One region of the Herbaspirillum sp. NPDC101396 genome, then DNA from elsewhere that is predicted to be linked to it. Evidence: predicted binding sites of a transcription regulator. Region 1 holds the regulator's gene; each other region holds the start of a gene.

The links. The regulator FliA, encoded in region 1, starts transcription of late flagellar genes. The targets are predictions, from matches to a motif close to CTAAAGTTTNNNNNNNNNNNGCCGNTA.
Region 2: the regulator FliA is predicted to act here: its motif matches at 2,446-2,472, upstream of ACIROY_RS02680 (DUF4088 family protein).
Region 3: the regulator FliA is predicted to act here: its motif matches at 6,131-6,157, upstream of ACIROY_RS06745 (DUF5610 domain-containing protein).

What each region holds. Positions count from the first base shown of each region.
Region 1 is NZ_JBIWNT010000007.1:69,666-77,322, forward strand. Features, by position in the region: gene flgC (flagellar basal body rod protein FlgC) at 1-83, opposite strand, end outside; gene flgB (flagellar basal body rod protein FlgB) at 89-511, opposite strand; gene flgA (flagellar basal body P-ring formation chaperone FlgA) at 722-1,444, shown strand; gene flgM (flagellar biosynthesis anti-sigma factor FlgM) at 1,552-1,872, shown strand; gene ACIROY_RS22310 (flagella synthesis protein FlgN) at 1,877-2,350, shown strand; gene motD (flagellar motor protein MotD) at 2,405-3,226, opposite strand; gene ACIROY_RS22320 (flagellar motor protein) at 3,250-3,996, opposite strand; gene ACIROY_RS22325 (RNA polymerase sigma factor FliA) at 3,978-4,712, opposite strand; gene ACIROY_RS22330 (MinD/ParA family protein) at 4,768-5,565, opposite strand; gene flhF (flagellar biosynthesis protein FlhF) at 5,600-7,072, opposite strand; gene flhA (flagellar biosynthesis protein FlhA) at 7,069-7,657, opposite strand, start outside.
Region 2 is NZ_JBIWNT010000001.1:576,446-584,102, forward strand. Features, by position in the region: gene ACIROY_RS02665 (anti-sigma factor family protein) at 1-158, opposite strand, end outside; gene ACIROY_RS02670 (sigma-70 family RNA polymerase sigma factor) at 155-670, opposite strand; gene ACIROY_RS02675 (DNA-3-methyladenine glycosylase I) at 881-1,528, shown strand; gene ACIROY_RS02680 (DUF4088 family protein) at 1,594-2,319, opposite strand; gene gabD (NADP-dependent succinate-semialdehyde dehydrogenase) at 2,565-4,028, opposite strand; gene ACIROY_RS02690 (ABC transporter permease) at 4,040-4,900, opposite strand; gene ACIROY_RS02695 (ABC transporter permease) at 4,977-6,311, opposite strand; gene ACIROY_RS02700 (ABC transporter substrate-binding protein) at 6,421-7,467, opposite strand; gene ACIROY_RS02705 (ABC transporter ATP-binding protein) at 7,518-7,657, opposite strand, start outside.
Region 3 is NZ_JBIWNT010000002.1:384,358-392,014, reverse strand. Features, by position in the region: gene pilQ (type IV pilus secretin PilQ) at 1-1,567, shown strand, start outside; gene aroKB (bifunctional shikimate kinase/3-dehydroquinate synthase AroKB) at 1,728-3,422, shown strand; gene ACIROY_RS06755 (deoxyguanosinetriphosphate triphosphohydrolase) at 3,498-4,649, shown strand; gene ACIROY_RS06750 (ABC transporter substrate-binding protein) at 4,804-5,955, shown strand; gene ACIROY_RS06745 (DUF5610 domain-containing protein) at 6,220-6,954, shown strand; gene ACIROY_RS06740 (Tex family protein) at 7,064-7,657, opposite strand, start outside.

The sequences.
Region 1 (7,657 bases):
ATGTTGCTGGCGACCGTATTGAGGCGCTGTGATTGCGCACTCATGGCGGAACCGGCGACGTTGAAAATATTGGAAAGAGACATGATGATCAGCCTGGTTGGATGGCAGCGAGCAGACCTTTGATCTGCGCATTGACGGCGGTGATGCCTGCTTCATAGCGCACCCCGTTGTCGGTAAACTGGTTGCGTTCGACGTCCATGTCGACGGTATTGCCGTCCACACTGCTCTGGGTTTCCTTGCGATACAGCAGCGGCGAGCCGCCGATGCCGCTGTCGCCCGTCGCCTTGCCGGCGATGTGGGCCGACGACGTGCGCGCCAGTTCGACCGGAGGCACCGTGCTGGACTTGCCCGCCATGGCGCCCTGCAGCGTTTTGGCGAAGTCGATGTCGCGCGCCTTGTAATTCGGCGTATCCGCGTTGGCGATATTCGACGCCAGCAATTGCTGACGCTGGGCGCGCAAATTCAGCGCCGTTTCATTGAATCGCAGATAATCATCCAGTTTTGCAGCCATCTAATCCTCCTGACGTACCCTTCATAAAGTACGTTTTACGCCGATAATGGGATTTACACACCATTGGATCATAAGGCTCCCCCTCAAACTCTAATGCCCGAGAAAGAGAGAAAACTATGCCTTGTTCGACCTTTTGACAGAATCGGCCGCCAGTACTATTGCTGACAGGATGGCCCTGCTTCCGATCACACGGGTTGAAAAGTTGTTGTCATGAAATTATTGTCAAAAGCGCTATTGTCGTTGCTGTTGTTGCTGCCCGCATTCGGGCTGCCCGCACTGGCGCAAACCGCCGAACAGAACACGCCGCCGCGCCAGGATCTGGGCGCTCTGCAAAAAATTGCCGAACAGTTCATGAAAGTGCAGACGACCGGCCTGTCCGGCACCGTCAATATCGCCGTCGAACCGGTCGACAATCGCCTCAACCTCGCCGCCTGCACGTCGCCGCAAGCTTTCATGCCCAACGGCGGCCGCCTGTGGGGCCGCACCACTATCGGCATCAAGTGCATTGCGCCGTCGCCCTGGACGGTTTACGTGCGCGCCACCGTGCAGGTCATTGCCGAATATATCGTCACCGCAGCGCCGCTGGCGCAAGGCCAGGTCATCGGTCCGAACGACATCACCAAGATGAAGGGCGACCTGTCGAATTTGCCCAACGGCATCATTACCGATGCCGCCCAGGCCGTCGGCCGCACCGCGAACATTTCGCTGGCGCTGGGCGCCCCGATTCGCCAGGATGCACTACGCAGCAACCGCGTGGTGCAGCAAGGCCAGGCAGTACGCGTGGTGTCCATCGGTCCCGGCTTCCAGATCTCCACCGAAGCGCGCGCCTTGACCAACGGCAGCGAGGGCCAGATGGTGCAAGCCAAAACGGCTGCAGGCCAGGTTGTGAGCGGGATTGCGAAGGCCGGCGGCATCCTCGAAATCAATTACTGACAAGAAACATTCTGACGGGTGATAAAAGAATTAAAGTTTGCGGAAAAATGGCCGATAATCTAGGCAACAGGCGGGTCACAGAACCCTAACCCATTAAGGATGATGCCGTGAACGTTAATGACGCCCTCAAAACAGGCAAAGGCTTACCGGAAATCGCGCAACCCCAGGCGCGCCCCGCGAACAGCAATGCCGGTACCACCGCAGCAAAGACAGGCAGCGACAGTTCCACCGCGGCCAATGTCCAGCTGTCCTCTCAATATCAAGCGCTGGGCGTGAAGGCCACCAATGCCGGCGGTACTTTCGATGCAAAGAAAGTTGCTGAAATCAAGGCTGCCATCGCCAATGGCACCTTCCAGGTTGATCCCGAGAAAGTCGCCAACGGCTTGCTCGACACAGTCAAAGATCTGATCGGTTCACGCAAGGCTTAATGCAATGACAAGTAATTCGCTCCTGCCGTCCCATACACTCGCCGATGAAAAGCTGGTTACGTCGCGCTTGGTGGCGGCGTTGCAGCAAGAGCAGGATTTGCTCAGCGGCAACGGCGATGCGGACAAGATTCCCGACATCATCAACGAGAAGGCCAATATCGTTGCCAACATGGCAGCATTGGCCGATCAGCGCCACAAGGCGCTGGCTGCACTGGGCTTCCTCGCCGGCGAAAACGGCATGCAGACCTGGATCGAACAACACGGCTCTGCCGGCGACAAACAAGTGTGGGGAGAACTGTTTGCGCTGGCGCAATCCGCGCGCGAACTGAATCGCCTCAACGGCTTGCTGATCGGCAAGCAAATGGCAATCAACCAGAACGCCATGAACATCCTGCAAGGCAAGAGCAACGGCTCCTTCTATGGCCCGGATGGCCAATCGAGCCTGCGTAGCTCGGGCCGACCGCTTGGCATCGGCTGATTTTTTCGCCCTCCGGAATTTAAAAAGCCCGTTCTTGCGAACGGGCTTTTTGCTTTATGGCCCAGGCTTGGGCTGAGCGGGCGGAACGAGCTTGCCACCCTCTTCCGCAAACGGCACTTCGGTCGCCTGCTCCGCCAATCGCGACAGGATCATCACATCGACACGGCGATTGCGCAGCCGCCCCTCGGGCGTATCGTTGGAAGCCACAGACTGATTCGATCCATGCCCCACCGCCGTCAGGCGCAGGTCTGCGATGCCCTGGTTGTTGAACAGCCGCGCCACCGTACTGGCACGGACCGCCGACAACTCCCAGTTGGAAGGAAAGACGCTGGTGTTGATCTGCGTATTGTCGGTATGCCCCTCGATCTGGATAGCGTGATCGTCGTTTTTCAGCACCCGGGCAATGGCGATCAGGGTTTCTTCCGACTCCTTGCTCACCTTCGCATCGCCGGGCGCGAACAGGACGTTGGCATTGATCTCCACGTTGACGCCCACGCTGGTTTGCGTCACGCGCACCTTGCCCTCCTGCACCAGCGGCGCCAGCACCTGCATGATGTCGCGCGCCATGTCGGTCATGCGCTCTTTTTCGCGGCGCAGCGCCTCGCTGTTGCGCGGCTTTTGCAGGGTAATTTTAGGGGCAACAGATTGCTGGGCGCCTTGGCCTCCCGCCTGGACAACGATGGGCGCGGTCGAGACTGGCTCCTTGCCGAAGGCGTTGATCAGCGAGTCGGCAAGGATCTTGTACTTGCCTTCGTTGACTTGGGAAATGGCATACATGACCACGAAAAACGCGAACAGCAGCGTAATGAAGTCGGCATACGAAACCAGCCAGCGCTCGTGGTTCTCATGCTCTTCTTCATGTTTTTTGCGCGCCATGATGTGCGTTGTGCGTCAGTAGGTCATGCGGTGGTGAAATAGGATTCGGCGCGCTCCTGGATCACGCGCGGATTGTCGCCGCTGGCGATGCCGAACAGACTGTCGGCGACCATGTCACGCCGGTTCACTTCCATGGCCAGCAATTCCTTGAGCTTGTTGGCCACCGGCAGGAAGAACAGGTTGGCCAGGCCGACACCGTAAATCGTCGCCACGAAAGCCACGGCGATGCCGCCACCCAGCTTGGCGGGGTCGGATAGATTTTCCATCACGTGGATCAGGCCGAGCACCGCGCCGAGGATGCCGATCGTCGGCGAATAGCCGCCGGCGGCTTCCCATATCTTGAGCGCCTGGCGCTGGCGGGTTTCGTAAGCAGTGGTATCGACCTCGAGGATCTCGAGCAACTTGGCCGGTGTGATGCCGTCGATCAGCAGGCGCAGGCCCTTCTTGACGAAGGGGTCGCTGCTGTCGTTCATGTGCTCTTCAAGATGCAGCAGACCTTCACGCCGCGAGATGCCGCTCCAGACCGTGATGTTATCGATCAGTTTGCGGTGGTTGTGAACCGGGGGAGAAAATACCCAGGACAGCAATTTGACGCCATGGACGAAATTGTCGAGCCTGGTTTGCAGCAGAACGGCGCCTACGGTGCCGGCAAAGACGATCAGGAAAGCGGTCGGCTGCAGGATAGAACCGGGATGACCGCCTTCAAGCAGCAAGCCAAGGAGGATGCATCCCAACGCCAGCAGTATCCCTCCTATGCTACTCCAGTCCACGCCTGCTCCCTCAAAGTCGAGCGCATGCGGGCGATGGCCTGGCTGTGCAGCTGGCAAACCCGCGACTCGGACACGCCCATGACGGCGCCGATTTCCTTCAAGTTCATTTCCTGCTCATAGTACAGGCCCATGAGGATTTTTTCACGCTCGGGCAGGGCCTTGATCGAATCGATGACGGCGTCGCGGAAACCGCCGTTGATCAGGTTCTGCAACGGGTCGTCGGTGTCCCGGGTCTGGTAGCGATCGAGGAAATGCTCGTGGCCGCCGTCGGCGTCGTGGAAGTCTTCGTAATAGATCAACTGATGGCCGCCGCATTCGGTCAGCATATCCTGGTACTCCACGAGGCTCATCTTGAGCTGCGTGGCGACCTCGGTTTCCTGCGGCGGACGGCCGAGCTGCTGCAGCAGGACATGGATGGCCTCTTCGATCTTGCGCGTATTCTGGCGGATGCTGCGCGGCAGCCAGTCGCTGCTGCGCAATTCATCCAGCATGGCGCCGCGGATACGCTGCACGGCGTAGGTTTCGAACTGCGCGCCGTGCGTTTCTTCATAGCGATTGACGGCATCAAGCAGACCGATCATGCCTGCCTGAATCAAGTCGTCGACTTCCACGCTGGGTGGAAGCTTTGCCTTCATCTGATGCGCCAGCTTTTTGACAAGCGCCGCATGCAGCTCCAGCAAATCGTTCTTGGTCGTCTTTCCTTTGACGTTATACATAGAACTCATCTCGTCAATAATGGTGAGTACGAACGATCATGCAATGCCAGGCGCGTCATACTCCGAGACTTGCACCATCGGTCGCCATACCGTACGTGCCCTTGGTGAGATTGGATAACGAAAACTGATCCGCCAGGCGTTTGAACGCAAGCGTAGCGCCGGCCAACGGGAATGCTTCCAGTACGGTGCGCCCCTGCCCGGATGCACGACGGATGTGTTCGTCTGCCGGGATCGAGCCCATGAAATGCAATTGCGCCGCCAGGTAGCGATTGGCCGCCTGCGCCATGTTGGCGTAGACCATCTGCGCTTCCGCGTCCGAACCACCGCTCACGAGCAGATTGAAAGGACGGCGACCGAGCTTGTCGCTGAGGCCCTTGAGCAAGACGTACGCGGCCTTGATCGAGGTCGGACTGGTCGACATATGCACCACGATTTCGCCCATTTCCATGGCCGGGACCGGCAGCAACTCCTCGTCATTCAATTCGCCGTTGATGAGCGTAATGTCGGATTCTTCGGTCAGTCCGTCGAAAATCTGCGCCAGCCGCGAGGCTTGCGGATGGGTAGAGGCCGATACGTTCTTGCGCGACAGGCGCGCCAGTGCAAAACCTTCCGGCACCATGCGCACCGCTTCATCCAGATGCCGCTCCTGACGAGCGACGTCGAGCAGTGTCGCCACGGCAACACCGCCAAAACGCGACAAGATCACTGAGGGCGTCATGCAAGCGTCGACCAACAATGCGTTGTGGTCGGCGGCGGCAAGAGAGGCTGCCAGATTGATCAGCATCGCGCCTTTTTCGTCGTCGGGAAGAACCGAGAAGAAAGTAAACACGCGCGGCGTCGGACGCTCCAGCATCCGTCGCAGTCCTTCCGCTTGATCAACGTCATAGCTAGCCAAGGATCACCTCCCGCAGGCTTTTGTCATTCATGGCCGTGGCCGTCGGTCCGACCACAACCGGCAACTCGGCGTCCTGGAATTCGAACGGCGCAGTTTCACGTTTCAGTTTAAAGGCGCGGTCGGCCAGATACAACCTGTTGGCAACATGCAAATCTTCCGGCACGCGCTGACCGTTCGCCACGTAATACAGATTCAGTTTTTGACGGATGACAACATCGAGCACGTTGCCGATGGTTGCCGCTTCGTCGAGCTTGGTAATAATGCAACCCGCCAGGCCGTCGCCGGAATACGCGCTCACGACTTCATTGAGCGTGCCGCCGGTCGCCGTTGCATTGAGGCACAACAGGCGTTTGATGTCAGTGCCTGCGCCCGACAGCATGGCAGCCTGTTCAGCCACCATCTGGTCGCGCTGGCCCATGCCGGCGGTATCGATTAGGACAGTATGTTTGCCGCGCAGTTCGTCGAGTGCGATACGCAAATCGGATTCATCTTTGACCGAGTGCACCATCACCCCGAGGATCTTGCCGTAAATGCGCAGTTGCTCGTAGCCGCCGATACGGTAGCCGTCGGTGGTGATCAGCGCCAGCTTGCCCGGACCGTGGCGCATCACGCAACGCGCCGCCAGTTTCGCGGTCGTGGTCGTTTTGCCAACACCGGTCGGACCGACCAGCGCGTAGACGCCGCCTTCTTCCAGCAATTCGTTTTCGTTGGCCATGGTCATCAGATTCTTGGCCAGCACCGACTTGACCCAGAACATGGCGTCTTGCGATTTCGGGCTTTGCGGCAGGTTCTCGGTGATCAGGCGCGACAGGCTGGCGCTGAAACCGGCGGCCAGCATTTCACGCATGATCGCGGCCTTGGCCGGCTCACGCTTTTGCGTGCCGCCCCAGGAAATTTCCGCCAGCTGGGTTTCCAGCACGCCGCGCATGGAGCGGATTTCACTCATGACGTCGGACAGGATTTCGTCGTAGTCCTTGCCGTCGAATTCAGCCATCACGCCAGCCTGCTGCGGACGCGCTGCAGCTGCAGCGGCCACTGCTGCCTTCGGGCCGGCAGCGACTTGCGCCGGTGTCAGCGCTTGCGCCTGCTGTTCCTTGGCGCTGGCGCGCGCGGCATTGCGGGTACGCCAAACGCGGGCGTCGGCCTGTGCCGTATTGTGTTCGACCGGCATGGATGCGCCAGGCCCCTGCGGTTGCGGTTCGGCGCGCGTGCGCGGCACGGCGGCCTGCAGCGACTGCTGCGGTGCCGGCTGGGCAGGCGGTCGGCGTACGGCCGGACGCGGCATGGCGTCCTTGGACATGGCCGGCACCACCAGCGACGACATGTCTTCGTTGGCCATGGCCAGGATCTCGACACCGTCGTCGATATTCCGGTTGGAGAGAATGACGGCGTCAGGACCCAGCGCTTCGCGCACTTGGCGCCATGCGTCTCGCGACGAACCTGCTATAAATTTTTTGACGTTCATGCTTGCCCTCCAACTAGGCTGGTAACTTTAATCGTTTTCGAATCAGGAACTTCAGCGTGTGAAAGCACCCGGAGTTGTGGCATTGCGCGTCGCAAGAAGCGCGCCAGCAATGCTCGCAAAGGACCCGGGACCAACAATACCGGGGTTAAACCCAACTGCTCTTGATGACGTGCTGCGTTTTCTGTTTGCGTAATCAGTGTATCGGCGAGGCCCGGCTCGATGCCGCCGCCTTCCGGTCCGCTTGCCTGCATCGCCTGCATCAGCAGACGTTCCAATTTGTTGTCCAGCGTCATGACCGACAGCTCGCTCTCGGTCGGGAAAATCTGCTGCACGATCGCGCGACCCAGGGCGATGCGCACGATGGCGGTCAGTTCGTTCGGTTCCTGCACGCGCGGTGCATGCTCGGCCAGGGTTTCGATAATAGTCCGCATATCGCGGATATGCACGCCTTCGATGAGCAGGTTTTGCAACACTTTTTGCACGGTGCCCAGTGGCAACGCCTTCGGCACCAGATCTTCGACCAGCTTCGGCGCATCCTTGCCGATGTGATCGAGCAACTGCTGCACTTCCTGGCGCCCCAGCAAT
Region 2 (7,657 bases), on a different contig from region 1:
GCGCGCAGACGCTGGCTTTCCTGGCGCAGCAGTTCGACTTCACGCGCCGCTTCGGGATGGGACTCCAGATACAGCGCGATCTGGCGGCGCAGCGTCTCGTCGACCTGACCGTCGGCATAGGCCTGCAGATCGTATTCGGAAGGAGAGAAGGCGTTCATTTCAAAATCCGTAGTGGAGGAGTGACAGGCTTGCCATCATTGAATCCACGCAGCGCCTTGCGGGCGCGCGACAGGCGCGACATTACGGTGCCGAGCGGGATGTCGAGGGCGTCGGCGGCTTCCTGGTAGCTGAGTCCTTCGACCGATACCAGCAACAGCAGCGCGCGCTGCTCGGCCGTCAGCTTGCCGAAATCCTGCAGCGCGGCGCGCGACATGGCGACGTCTTCGGCTGAGGGCGCCAACTCTTCTTCGCGGCCGGCGAACAGCGACAGCAAGCCGGCATAGCGTTTGGCGCGGCGCTCGCCGTCGAGGAAGCGGCGGTACATGATCTGGAACAGCCACGCCCGCAAGTCGCCGTCTTTGCGACGCCGGTCGCTGTGCGAGAGCGCACGTTCCAGGCAGGACTGCACCAGGTCGTCGGCGCTGTTTTCATGGCGCGTCAGCGACAGCGCAAAGCGCCGCAGCCGGGGCAGCAGTTCGCGCAAGTCGTTGTCGTTGAAATCGGTGCTCATGTGCAAATGTTGTCAGTGGCGGTCAAGCGCGTCATATCGTTCGTGCACAGTAAGACGAACGGGCTCCGGGCTTATTCCCTTGCCGTGCAATTATTTTTTGAGCAGCGACAGACGAGCAATGGATTAGCAATAAATTAGCAAGAAGCGCCGTGCGCGCCGGCTTGCTTTGTCGCATCATAGCGGCTTGCCAGCGGCGTTCCTATTATTGACATGACAACAAACACCAGCAGCGACGTGCCCGGACTGATCACGACGGAAGATGGAACAACATATTGCGCCTGGCATGCAGCCATGCCCGAGTACCACGGCGGCGAATGGGGCAGGCCGGTGGCTGACGATGTGCGACTGTTCGAGAAAATCTGCCTGGAAGGATTCCAGTCGGGCCTGGCGTGGATCACCATCCTGCGCAAGCGCGAGAATTTCCGTGCGGCGTTCGACGGTTTCGATTTCCACCGGGTGGCGCGTTATACCGAGGCAGACATTGAACGCCTGCTCGGCGACGCCGGCATCATCCGCAACCGCGCCAAGATCGTCTCGGCCATCAACAATGCCCGCCGCGCCATCGAACTGATCGACGAAGCCGGTTCGCTGGCCGCCTGGTTCTGGCAATTCGAACCCGCCGCCAAAGATCGGCCCAAGACGCTCACGCTCGATTACTGGCAGGCCAATCCCACCTCGGAAGCTTCGGTGGCACTATCGAAGGCGCTCAAGAAACGCGGCTGGACTTTCGTCGGCCCGACCACCATCTACGCCTTCATGCAGGCGATGGGGCTGGTCAACGATCACCTGACCGGCTGTGCCTGCCGCACCATCGTCGAAGCGGAACGCAAGGCGTTCCAACGGCCGAAAGCCCTTTAAATGCAAAGAAAAAGGCCCGTGGAGCATGCAGCGCCAAGGGCCCGGAGAACAACATTCCCGAAGGATCAGGCGAATACGCTGCGATACCAGGCGAGGGCGCGGCCGAGGAAGCCATCGGCATCCTCTTCAAACAGATAGGGTTTCTTGGCGCGCAGGCGGTCGAGGATTTCCTTCTCATCTTTTTCCTTGACCGTGCCGTAGGCGATGCCGAGCGTCAGCAGCGTACGCAGTGAGCCCAGTTTTTCCTTGGCGACTGAGCCGCGTGCATGTTCGACGGCGATCTTGGCGTCGTGCAGTTGCTGCGCCCATGAACGCGCCAGGCGCCATGCCGGTGTCTTCAATGCTTCTTCGGCCTTGGCGATGCTGATGGCCGCCGACTTGATTTGCGCGGCGAGGACGTCGATCTGCGATTCGTCGCCCTTGGCTTGCTTGACGATGGATGTCGCCCAGGCCTTCGACGCCGCGGTCAGTTCGTCAACGGTCCAGTCGTGCTGTACGGCGATATGGAAACCGAAGTTGGAAGCCTGTGAAATCAGGATCGCGACCACGTCGGGAAAGTCTTTGTCGAGCGCGCGCTTGGCCCACGCATATTGACCTGAGAGCATCAGGTGCTGCACGGCGGCTTCGGTCAGGAAGGTGGTGTTGTCCGAGAGTTTCGCCAGCATGAAGCTTTCGAAGGTGGGCGAGACAAATCCGGGGTCGCACTTCAGCGAGAGGCGATTGAAGTTTTTGTAATCGCGGTCCAGCAATTCATAAACCTCATCCTTGAGGTTGAGATTGAGTTTTTTCATGTTGTTCCCTGGTGCCCTGGCGTGTTGTCGGATCGACATGCATGTCGTTGTCGAACACCGAAATTCTAATCGCAAATCAGCCGCTGCATGGAATTCGCAGCGACAGGGCGTAGATGCATGAGGGGTTAACGGCAGGAATCGGGAAAACTTTTCCCTGGGCAATAACACGGCAGACAAGACATCGGCGACCGGTCGCCGAAGCGCAGCGCGAGGCGTTCAGGCGGCCGGCTTCAGCGATCAGGCAATCAGATCCCGCCCATGCACAGATACTTGATGACCAGGTAATCGTCGATGCCGTAGTGCGATCCTTCGCGACCCAGTCCGGATTGCTTGACGCCGCCGAACGGGGCGACTTCATTGGAGATCAGGCCGGTATTGATGCCGACCATGCCGCTTTCGAGGCCTTCAGCGACGCGCCAGATGCGGCCGATGTCGCGCGAATAGAAGTAGGCGGCCAGTCCGAACTCGGTGTCGTTGGCCATGGCAATGGCGTCTTCATCGGTGATGAAGCGGAACAGCGGCGCCATCGGGCCGAAGGTTTCTTCCCTGGCGATGATCATCTGCGAGGTCACGTCGGCAATCACGGTCGGCTCGAAAAAGCTGTGACCGAGTGCGTGGCGCTTGCCGCCGATGAGTACGCGACCGCCTTTGTCGCGGGCGTCGGCGATGTGCTGCTCCACCTTCTTGACGGCTTTGTCGTCAATCAGCGGGCCTTGCGTGACGCCGTTCTCGATGCCGTTGCCGACCTTCAGCTTGCCGACGGCGGCCACCAGTTTTTCGGCGAAGGCGTCGTACACGCCATCCTGCACATAGATGCGGTTGGCGCACACGCAGGTCTGGCCGGCGTTGCGGAACTTGGACGCGATCGCGCCTTCGACCGCGGCATCGAGGTCGGCGTCGTCAAACACGATGAAGGGCGCATTGCCGCCCAGTTCCAGCGACAGTTTCTTGACGCTGGACGCGCATTGTTCCATCAACAGCTTGCCGATCGCGGTGGAACCGGTGAAGCTCAGCTTGCGCACCAGCGGATTGCTGGTCATCTCGCCGCCGATCAGCTTGGCGGAGCCGGTGACCACGCTGAACACGCCGGACGGCACGCCTGCGCGCTCCGCCAGCACCGCCAGCGCCAGCGCCGAGAACGGCGTCGCTTCGGCCGGCTTCAATACCATCGGACAGCCGGCCGCCAGCGCCGGACCGGCCTTGCGCGTGATCATCGCCGCCGGGAAATTCCACGGCGTGATTGCCGCACAGACGCCGATCGGCTCCTTGGTGACGATGATGCGGCTGCTCGGCGACGGCGATGGAATGGTGTCGCCATAGGTGCGCTTGGCTTCTTCACCGAACCATTCGATGAAGGACGCGGCATAGGCGATCTCGCCCTTGGATTCGGCCAGCGGCTTGCCTTGCTCGGTGGTCATGATCAGCGCCAGGTCGTCGGCGTTGGCCAGCATGAGGTCGTTCCATTTGCGCAGGATGACGCTGCGTTCCCGGGCGGTTTTCTTGCGCCAGCCGGCCCAGGCGGTTTGTGCCGCCTCAATGGCGCGGCGCGTTTCGGCGGCGCCCATGTCGGGAATGGTGCCGATCTTGTCGCCGGTGGCGGGATTGTGCACGTCGTGCGTGCCGCCGTTGTCGGCATTGCACCAGGCGCCGTTGATGTAGGCTTGCTGGCGCAACAGGGTCGGATCTTTGAGGTGTTCGGATAACAGCATGGAGTTTTTCCTTAAAATTTGGCCGCCGCCTTATTGCGACCACGTAACCACTCCAGCACCAGCAACAGGCAGGTGGAGAAAATGATCAATATGGTCGCCAGCGCAGCGATGGTGGGGCTGATGTTGTCCTTGATGCCGGCGAACATCTGGCGCGGCAAGGTGGCCTGGTTGGGGCCGGCAACGAACAGCGTCAGCACGACTTCGTCGAAAGAGGTGGTGAAAGCGAACAGTGCGCCCGAGATCAGGCCCGGCGCAATCACCGGCAAGGTAATGCGGAAGAAGGTGCGCAACGGGCTGGCGCCCAGGCTCAGGCTGGCCCGCACCAGGTTGTGATTGAACCCCTGCAGTGTCGCCAGCACGGTCGTGACCACAAACGGCGCACCCAGCGCCGCATGCGCCAGGATCAGCCCGGTGTAGCCGTCCGACAAGCCGATTTGCGCGAAGAACAGATAGACTCCGACGCCGACCACCACCACCGGCACGATCATCGGCGAAATCAGGATCGCCATCAGGATGCCTTTGCCGCGGAAGTCGGCCTTATTCAGGCCCACGGCAGCGAGCGTGCCCAGCACGGTGGCGATCACGGTCGCGGCGGGCGCAACAATGAAGCTGTTACGGGCGGCGCGCATCCAGTCGTCCGACGCGAACAGGTTCTGGTACCAGCGCAGCGAGAAGCCCTTGATCGGATACATCAGGAAGCTGCTGTCGCTGAACGACAGCGGGATCATCACCAGTATCGGCAGGATCAGGAAGACCAGGATCAACACGTTCAGACTGCGCGAGACGAAGAACCACGCGCGCTCAGGCAGCGACATGTAAGGTGGGAAGGCCGGCAAAAGCGAGGAGACCCGCAGTGATGACATGTTGATCATGGCGTTATCCGATAACCAGTGTGATGTTGTTGTGCGCGTTAAGTTGCATGACAATGTGACAAGGCGACGGTGCTTGTTAGGCAATGCCGACGTCGATCCTGGCGAAGCGCCGGTAGACGCCGTACAGGATCAGCGTTCCCGTCAGCAGCAATCCGCCCAGTGCGCACGCCATGCCCCAGTTGATGGTGGTATTGATGAAATAGGCGATGAAGTAGCTCACCATTTGTTCATTCGGCCCGCCCAGCAGGGCCGGCGTGATGTAGTAACCGCCCGCCATGATGAACACCAGCAACACGCCGGCGCCGATGCCCGGATAGGTCTGCGGGACATAGACGCGCCAGAACGCCGCAAACGGATGGCTGCCGAGTGAAATGGCCGCCTTGAGATAAGTCGGCGGTACCGATTTCATGACGCTGTAGAGCGGCAGGATCATGAACGGCAGCAGGATGTGCGTCATCGAGATGTACACGCCGATGCGGTTGAACACCAGTTCCAGCGGCGCATGGATCACACCGCTCAGCATCAGCGCGGTGTTGACCAGCCCTTCGGATTGCAGCAGCACGATCCACGCCGCCACGCGCACCAGGATTGAGGTCCAGAACGGGATCAGCACCAGGATCATCAGCAGGTTGGCGCGGCGCTCAGGCATGGTCGAGAGCCAGTAGGCCAGCGGATACGCCAGCAGCAGGGTGAACAAGGTAACGGCCGCACTCATCCACAAGGTGCGGCCGAAGATGGCGCGGTAGATGGAAGCGTCCGGATCGACCTGGACGATGTCGCCGACGGCGTTCTGCTTGAGATCCAGCGAGGCCAGCAGGTAATAGGGAGAGTAGATCGAGCCGTTGCGGGCGATCACTTGCCAGCTATCGAGCTCGGCCCACTGCGGGTTCAGCGCGATCATGGCTTCCCTGATCCGGGCAGCCTGCGCCGGTTGTGACGGTTGCAACTCCTTGCCGTCGGCATCGTGCAAAGGCAAGGCGCGGGCGGTTCCCATGATCAGCGAGCGCGCGCCGGAAAGTTCGGTATTGATGCGGCGGGCCAGCGGGCCGGCGGTACTGTCTTTTTTCGCTTGCAGCAGGTCGGTTGCAATCGCGGCATAGGCCTGGTCCGGCGGCGGGCTCTTGCGATCCCATTTGGCGAGCGCGGTAATGGTGTTGGGCAAGGTCGAAGCGATCTCGGGGTTTTCCACCGCGCGCACCAGCAACACCACGATCGGCGCCACGAAGGTCATCAGCAAAAAGAGGGCAAGCGGCGCAATCAGTCCCAGTGCGGCGAGACGCTTTCGCGTTTCCGCCTTGCGCAGATCGCGCTTGAGCTGCTGCGGCGTCGGATCTGCAAGCATGGAATTCCTGGCTTCGGCGTCTGTAGCGGTAGGCATGACTGCGCTCGGACTGGTGGCGAGAGTATTCATCGTGACTCTTGATTCTGAATGCTGCCTGACAATGGAAAACGGAAATCGGATGCGCAGACAACTGTCGCCTGCGCATCCTGGCTAGGTGACTAGCCGGCGAGCGTCGGCCTTACTTGGCAACCCAGGCGGCAAAGCGTTGTTCCAGCTCTTCGCCGTGGTCGGTCCAGAATTGCTGGCTCAACTGGATCGCATCCTTGGCGTTGGCCGCGGAAGTCGGCAAGTTGGACAAGGTCTTCGCGTTGAGCAGTTTCAGCGTGTTCTTGTTGACCGGACCATAGGCGATGTTGTTGGCATAGACCTTCTGGTTCTCGGCAGTCGTCGCAAAGCTGATGAATTTTTCTCCCAGCGCCTTGTTCGGCGAACCCTTTGGAATCACCCAGTAATCCAGGGTATAGACGCTGCCGGCCCAGACCACCTTGAGGTTCTTGCCTTCGCGCTGCGCCGCGTCGATGCGGCCGTTGAAGGCGGTCGACATCACGACGTCGCCGGACACCAGGAACTGCGCCGGCAATGCACCTGCTTCCCACCACTGGATATTCGGCTTGAGCTGGTCGAGCTTCTTGAAGGCGCGATCCACGCCGCCCTTGGTGCTCAGCACCTTGTAGACGTCCTTGGTCGCCACGCCGTCGGCCATCAAGGCGAACTCCAGGGTGTACTGGGCGCCTTTCTTCATGGCGCGCTTGCCGGGAAATTTCTTGGTATCCCAAAAGTCCGCCCATCCTTGCGGCGCAGTCTTGAGCTTGTCGCCGTTGTAAGCCAGTACAGTCGACCAGACGAAGGCGCCCATGCCGCACTCACTGTTGAGCGACTCCGGAATGTAGTCGTCCTTCTTGATGGTCTTGATCAGGTCGAGCTTTTCGATCAAGCCGTCTTCACAGGCGCGCGCCAAGTCGCCGCCATCGATTTCCACCACGTCCCAGGTGACTTTCCTGGCTTCGACCATGGCCTTGACCTTGGCCAGCTCGCCGTTGAACTCGGCGGTGACTATCTTGGTGCCGGTGCTTTTCTGAAACGGTTCGACGTAGGCGACCTTTTGCGCGTTGGCATTGGCGCCGCCGAAATTGACCACGGTCAGTTCAGCTGCCTGGCTGATACCGGCTGAGAACAGCAGACCTAAAGCAAGCGGGGAGAGCAGAGCGAGAGTGTGGCGTTTCATGTGTTCCTCTTTGGTTGTGGTTCTTGGTGACGAAAATGAAAAAACGAAATTCAGGCAAATACGCGCAGGCGTTCAGGTGCGATCTGCAGACCGACGTTGCTGCCTTCGGCGAGGTCGGCCAGCGCCGGGTCGCTCAGCGACAGCTTGACGAAGCAATCGTCCTGTCCGCTGACCACGCAGCGCACGCGCA
Region 3 (7,657 bases), on a different contig from region 1:
GCTCGACATCCGCCGGCAAGGACGGCAGATCATCGCCGACATCCTCAACGCCGACCTGCCCGCGCGTTTGCCGCGACGCCTTGAGGTCGGCGATTTCGGCACGCCGGTCAACGCCATCGACGCTGGCCGTCGCGGTGCGGCTGTACGGCTGCTGATCGACGCCGAACCGCTGGCGGAATATCACGCCTATCAGAAGGAGGCGCAACTGGTGATCGAAGTGCGCGCCCCGGCCGACGCCGGCAAGGGGCCGGCGCAACGCCATCAGCCTTACCGCGGCGACAAGCTGTCGCTGCAGTTCCAGAACATCGAGGTGCGCGCCATCCTGCAGGTGCTGGCCGATTTCACGGGCATCAACATCATTGCCAGCGATGGCGTCGGCGGCGCGCTGACCTTGCGCCTGAAAGACGTGCCGTGGGATCAGGCGCTGGACATCGTGCTGCAGGCGCGCGGGCTGGACATGCGGCGCAACGGCAACGTCATGTGGGTGGCGCCGCGCGAAGAGCTGCTGACGCGCGAACGGCTTGAACTGGAGCAACGCGCCCAGATCGCCGAACTCGAACCGTTGCGCGCCGAAGTATTCCAGCTCAACTACCAGAAGGCCGAAGCCTTCCGCAAAGTGTTCGGCGAAGACATCGCCGCCGGCATCAACCCGCACGGCGAACGCCGCCCCACACTGCTGTCGCGCCGCGGCAGCGCAGTGGTGGATCAGCGCACCAACCAGTTGTTCGTGACCGATACGCCATCGGTGCTCGACAACATCCGCAAGCTGCTGGAAAAGATCGACGTCGCCGCTCGCCAGGTGCTGATCGAAGCGCGCATCGTCGAAGCCGACGACAGCTTCAGCCGCAATCTCGGCGCGCGCCTCGGATTTTCCGCCCGGGCCAATGGCTTCGCCGCGGGCAGCACCTACAACCAGGTGGGCGAAGCGGCGGGTCTGACCAAGGCTGCCGCCAGTTCATATTCCGCCAACCACGCCGTCAACCTGCCGGCGCAAGGAATCGGCGGCGCAGCTGCAGGCAGTTTCGCGCTGAGCCTGTTCAACGCCGCCGCCAACCGCTTCCTTACGCTAGAACTATCGGCGCTGGAAGCCGACGGCAAAGGCAAGATCGTGTCCAGCCCGCGCGTGGTCACTGCCGACCAGCAACCTGCGTTGATCGAACAGGGCGAGGAAATTCCCTACCAGCAAGCCACCAGCAGCGGCGCCACCTCGACTGCCTTCAAGAAGGCCAACCTCAAGCTCGAAGTGACGCCACAGATCACACCGGACGGCAACGTCATCCTCAACGTCGACATCAACAAGGACAGCCGCGGCACCGCCACGCCGGGCGGGTTGGCAATCAACACCAAACACGTCAAGACGCTGGTGCAGGTGGAAAATGGCGGCACCGTCGTCATCGGCGGGATCTACACGCAGACCGAATCGAACACCGTTTCCAAGGTGCCGCTGCTGGGCGACATCCCGGTGATCGGCAACCTGTTCAAACATAGCGCCCGCATCGACCACAAGACGGAACTGCTGATCTTCCTCACGCCGAAAATCGTCGCCGACCGCAATTTCCTGCGTTAATCATCTCGAAATCCATGTTTTTCCCGATATTTCCCCGACAACGGCGCAACAGACGGTAAAATCGTCTGTTGCAGCTGGTTGCGCACGGCAGGCCGAAAAACCAACAACAGAGGCCTCCAGCGACCAGCTATCCGGACAATCCCGCAGTGAAAAATCGTATATGAGTGGAAGCATTTTTCTTGTCGGCCTGATGGGCGCCGGCAAGACAACGATAGGGCGTGCCCTGGCGAAAAAACTGAACAAGCGCTTCGTCGACTCCGATCACGAGATCGAGTCGCGCACCGGCACAACCATTCCCGTGATTTTTGAAATCGAAGGCGAGGAAAGTTTTCGCAAGCGCGAGGCCGACGTCATCCGCGAACTGAGCGCCCAGCAAGACATCGTCCTGGCCACCGGCGGCGGCGCCATCCTGCGCGCCGAAACCCGCGCCTACCTGAAGCAGCGCGGCACCGTGATTTATCTGCGCGCCGGCATCAACCAGATCCTGCAGCGCACCGGGCGCGACAAGAATCGCCCGTTGCTGCAAACCGCCGATCCGCGCCGCAAGCTCGAAGAGTTGTCGCGCCAGCGCGATCCGTATTACCGCGAAGTAGCCGATTTCGTCATCGAGACCGGCCGCCCCAACGTGCAGTTCCTGGTGCAGGCCATCCTGAGCCAGCTCGAACTGACACCCAAACAGACTGCCGATGCCGCCTTTGCGCCAGCTACCTCCTCCACACCACCAGCCGCCTCCGCCGAACCTGCCATGACCGCTTCCACCTTCGTCCCCGTCGCCCTGCAAGTCGAACTGGGAGAGCGCAGCTACCCGATCACCATCGGCCACGATCTGCTGTCGAACCCCGAATTGCTCACGCGCCACGTCGCCGGCAAGCGCGTCGCCGTCGTCACCAACGACAAGGTCGGTCCGCTGTACCTGCCGCGCGTGCGCAAGCTGCTCGAAGACGCCGGCAAGCAAGTCACCGAAATCGTGCTGCCCGACGGTGAAGAACAAAAGACCTGGGCCAGCCTGATGAAAGTGTTCGATGTCCTGCTCGCCGAAAAATGCGATCGCAAGACCACGCTGGTCGCACTCGGCGGCGGCGTCATCGGCGACCTGACCGGTTTCGCAGCGGCGTCGTACATGCGCGGCGTGCCGTTCGTGCAGATCCCGACCACGCTGCTGTCGCAGGTCGACTCCTCGGTCGGCGGCAAGACCGGCATCAACCATTCGCTCGGCAAGAACATGATCGGCGCGTTCTACCAGCCGCAAGCCGTGATCGCCGATACCGCCACGCTGCACACGCTGCCGTCGCGCGAACTGGCGGCCGGCCTGGCCGAAGTGATCAAGCATGGCGCCATCATCGACGCCCCGTTCTTCGACTGGATCGAAGCCAACATCGGCAAGCTGGTCGCCAAGGACAACGCCGCGCTGGCCTATTCGATCCAGCGTTCCTGCGAAATCAAGGCCGAGGTAGTGCGCCAGGATGAACGCGAAGGCGGCCTGCGCGCCATCCTCAACTTCGGCCACACCTTCGGCCACGCGATCGAGAACGGCCTCGGCTACGGCCAATGGCTGCACGGCGAAGCGGTCGGCTGCGGCATGGTGATGGCGGCCGACCTGTCGCATCGGCTGGGCTACATCGACGCCGTCTCGAAGGATCGCCTGACTGCACTGGTCAAGGCAGCGGGCCTGCCTGTCGTGGCGCCAGACCTCGGGACGGAGCGTTGGCTGGAACTGATGGAAGTCGACAAGAAGAATGAAGGCGGCGCGATCAAGTTCATCCTGATCAAGCCGCTGGGTCAGCCGCTGATCACCAACGTGCCGCAGGATGTCTTGCTGCAGACGCTGGCGGCCTGCGTACAAACCCCGAGCTGAGGACGACGGTTGCAGAAGTCATTGCGTCGCCGTCGATTGAAGATCTGCATTGAAGCACCTGAATGAGTTCCTGACATGACCCAAGACGCGCCGCTCCACCTTGCACCTTATGCCGCCCATGCAGCAACATCGACCGGGCGCCGCTTCTCCGAACCTGCTCCCGGATCGCGTACCGAATACCAGCGCGATCGCGACCGCATCATCCACTCCACCGCGTTCCGCCGCCTCGAATACAAGACTCAGGTCTTCGTCAATCATGAGGGCGACCTGTTCCGCACGCGCTTGACCCACAGCATCGAAGTCGCCCAGATTGCGCGCTCCTGCGCACGCAATCTGCGCCTCAACGAAGACCTGGTGGAAGCCATCTCGCTGGCCCATGACCTCGGCCACACGCCGTTCGGCCACGCCGGCCAGGATGAGCTGAACACCTGCATGAAGGACTTCGGCGGCTTCGAGCACAACCTGCAAAGCCTGCGCGTGGTCGACGACCTCGAACAGCACTATGGTGCCTTCGATGGCCTCAACCTGATGTTCGAGACGCGTGAAGGCATCCTCAAGCACTGCTCGCTGGCCAACGCGCGCCAGCTCGGCGCTATCGGCCAGCGCTTCATCGACAAGAAGCAGCCTAGCCTGGAAGCACAGCTGGCCAATCTGGCCGACGAGATCGCCTACAACAACCACGACATCGACGACGGCCTGCGTTCCGGCCTGCTGACGATTGCGCAGCTGGGTGAAGTGGATTTCTTCGCACGCCATCAGCGCGAAGCGGAACTGGCCTATCCCGGCATCACCGGTCGCCGCGCCATCAACGAAACCGTGCGCCGCATGATTAATACCTTGATCGTCGACCTCATCCGCACCTCGCAGGAAAACATCGCCGCCGCAGCGCCCCTCAGCATCGAGGACGTACGCAACGCCGCGCCCCTGATCGCCTTCTCCGAACCGATGCAGCAGGAAGCCGCCGTGCTCAAGCGCTTCCTGCGCCAGAACCTGTATCGCCACTACCAGGTCAATCGCATGACCGCCAAGGCGCGCCGCATCATCGCCGAATTGTTCCAGGCCTTCCTGGCGCAACCAACGCTCTTGCCGCCCGACTACGTGGTTGCCGAACAGGACGACGAAGGCCAGCGCCGCCAGGCGCGCCAGGTATCCGACTACATTGCCGGCATGACCGACCGTTACGCCATGCGCGAACACCGGCGTTTGTTCATGGTGGAAGAACTGTAGAAAAAGATTCTGACGAGGTTCGTACATCGTCAAGATTCAGCCGGTTTGTGGGTCCGATTCGCATAAAAGCATTGCCTCCTCGTGCATCGTTGCTACTCTGAGTAGCACGACAAAACCATCTCTACGGCCAACAACTGGTGGAGGTGTCGAGACCATGCGAATACCATTCCTTCCCGTGCGGCGCATCGCTGCGCTGACCCTGTTTTTTTTGTGTTGCCATGCCCATGGACAATTCAATCCCGCCGAACCTGCCGGCAACAACGACATTGTTGTCGGCCAGTCTGCGGATCTGAGCGGCCCCTATGCCAAGATCACACGCCAGTTCATCACCGGAGCAAACGTCTACTTCGCCCAGCTCAACAGTCGCGGCGGCATAGCGGGTCGCCGGGTCAGGTTGATGACGTTGGATGACCAGAACGATCCCACCCTGGCGCTCAAGAACACGCAGGAGCTGCTCGACGAGCACAAGGCCATCGCGCTGTTCGGCTATATCGGCGCACAAACCACCGCCGCCGTATTGCCGCTGATCAACGAACGCAAGGTGCCGTATTTCGCCCCTGTGACGGGCTCCTGGATTGTGTACGCCGCGTTCAACCGGCATGTCTTCACGATACGCGCGAGCTATGCCAACGAATACGACTATCTGTTTTCGCGCTTCACGCAGATGGGACTGAAACGGCTGGCGATCTTCAATGACGCTACGGGACTGCCGCACAACGTCATGATGAAAGCCAAGATCAGCAATGCAAACGCACAGCTGGTCGCGTCGGAAAGCATCATGGGACAAAACGTCGACAAGATCGCCGACAAACTATTGGAAAGCCGACCCGACGTGGTGCTAATCATGAGCATTTCACAAAACGTCAACAGCGCCTTGATACGCAACCTGCGCGCCAAGGGCTATCTCGGTTATTTTTATTGCGCTTCGCTGGTGTGCAGCCCGCTGCTGACCAGCGACCTGGAAGAAGCCGCAAGCGGCCTGATCATTTCGCAAGTCGTGCCGCATCCGTGGAAAGCGCGCACGCCCATCGTGCATGAATACCAAAAGGCGATGCGCGTCGCCAGGATCGGACAATTCAGCTATCTCGGACTCGAAGGTTATATCGCCGCAAAAGTGCTGGCCGAAGGCCTTAGTCGCGCAAGCCACCGGCTGACGCACGAGAAATTGATTGTCGCGCTGGAAACAGTCAACGACAAAACCTACGACCACGCCGGCTATCAAATCAATTTTTCACCGTCCAGTCATCAGGGCTCCACCTATGTCGACGTGACGACAGTGGACAAGAGCGGTGTCATCCAACCTTAGATAATTTCGCCGCAAGCGATTTGAGAGACAGGATCATCGCTCTCATGAACTGAGATGCACGATAGCTGCAAAAGGACGTTTCCAAAAAACAATAATTACCTCAATTTCAGTGAAAACGATACGTATTGTCTCGATTCTGGTCATAAATTCTTACAAACGAAGTTGGCATTGTGACCTTCAGATTTCGGTCAGCATGCCGTAAGTTGAGGATGGACTGCCATTTCCCCTCCTTCTTGCGTGCGGTCCTTGTACAGGAGACCTGCCATGTCTATCAGCACCAACACGATCAATACCAACACGCCGGCCACCAGCCTGCCCGCGACCACCGATGCCTCCACCACTGACGACGCCACCAAGACGGACGGCGCGACCGGTGCGAAAGATGTCAAACTGACCCCGGCCATCGCCAAGCAACAGCTCAACGCAGCCATTCTGCAATCGTCACTGGAAGTGTCGCTGTCCTCGCAGAACGACCCGCTGTCGCTGGTCTACAAGTCGGCGATCGAAAACCTCAACGACATACTGAAGCCGGAACTCGGCGACAACGCCATCCAGAACGCCGCTTCGCAAGACAACAGCCCGGAAGCCACCGCCGGCCGCATCCTGTCGTTCATCAAGAGCGCGTTCGGCTTGTTCAGCCAAAACAGCAAGACCGGCGACAGCACGGACGGTGCCGACAGCGCCGACGGCGCCGCTGACACCAGCAAGCGGGACGCCAACATCGACAAGTTCATGAGCCTGATCCAGAAGGGCGTCGACCAGGGCTTCGATGAAGCGCGCGGCATCCTGTCCAGCCTCAAGGTCCTCAACGGCGACATCGCCAGCAACATCGACAAGACCTATGAAATCCTGAAGAAGGGCATCGCCGATTTCGTCGCTGCGCTGAAGAACCCGACGACCGATGATGGTTCCACGCCGACGGACGGCAGCTCGACCACCACCAGCGTCTCGGTGTCGGTCTCGATCACGGCCAGCCGCACCACCGTCACCAACTACTGATTCCGCAACCGGCATCGGAGCAACGCCCCTGCAGCCACGCTGCAGGCGTAAAAAAAGACGCGGCAAGCCGCGTCTTTTTTTGTCCATCGATTTATTCAACCGCTCCGCATCAGCCCTTGAGCTTGGCGAACGCCGCCGCCATGGCGTTGTTCGCCGGCGCCGGCTGACGCGACTGCTGGCCCTGGTGCTGCGACAGGCGACGTGCATCGTTACGGTCGCCGCGTTGCTCCGGCTTGCTGCCGGCAACCGGTGCGCTGTCGGACAGGCGCATGGTCAGTGCAATGCGCTTGCGCTTCTCGTCGACTTCCAGCACCTTGACCTTGACCACCTGACCGGCCTTGACGACGGTGTGCGGATCCTTGACGAAGGTGTTGGACAGGGCCGAGATATGCACCAGGCCGTCCTGATGCACGCCGATGTCGACGAAGGCGCCGAAGGCGGCGACGTTGGTCACCACGCCTTCGAGGATCATGTCGGGGCGCAGGTCCTTGATTTCTTCAACGCCATCCTTGAAGGTTGCGGTGGTGAATTCAGGACGCGGATCGCGGCCGGGCTTTTCCAGCTCCTTCAGGATGTCGGTGACGGTCGGCACACCGAATTTTTCGTCGGCGTATTTGGCCGGGCTCAGCGATTTCAGCAAGGCGCTTTCACCCAACACGCCCTTCACGTCCTTCTTGATGTCGGCCAGGATTTTTTCCACCAG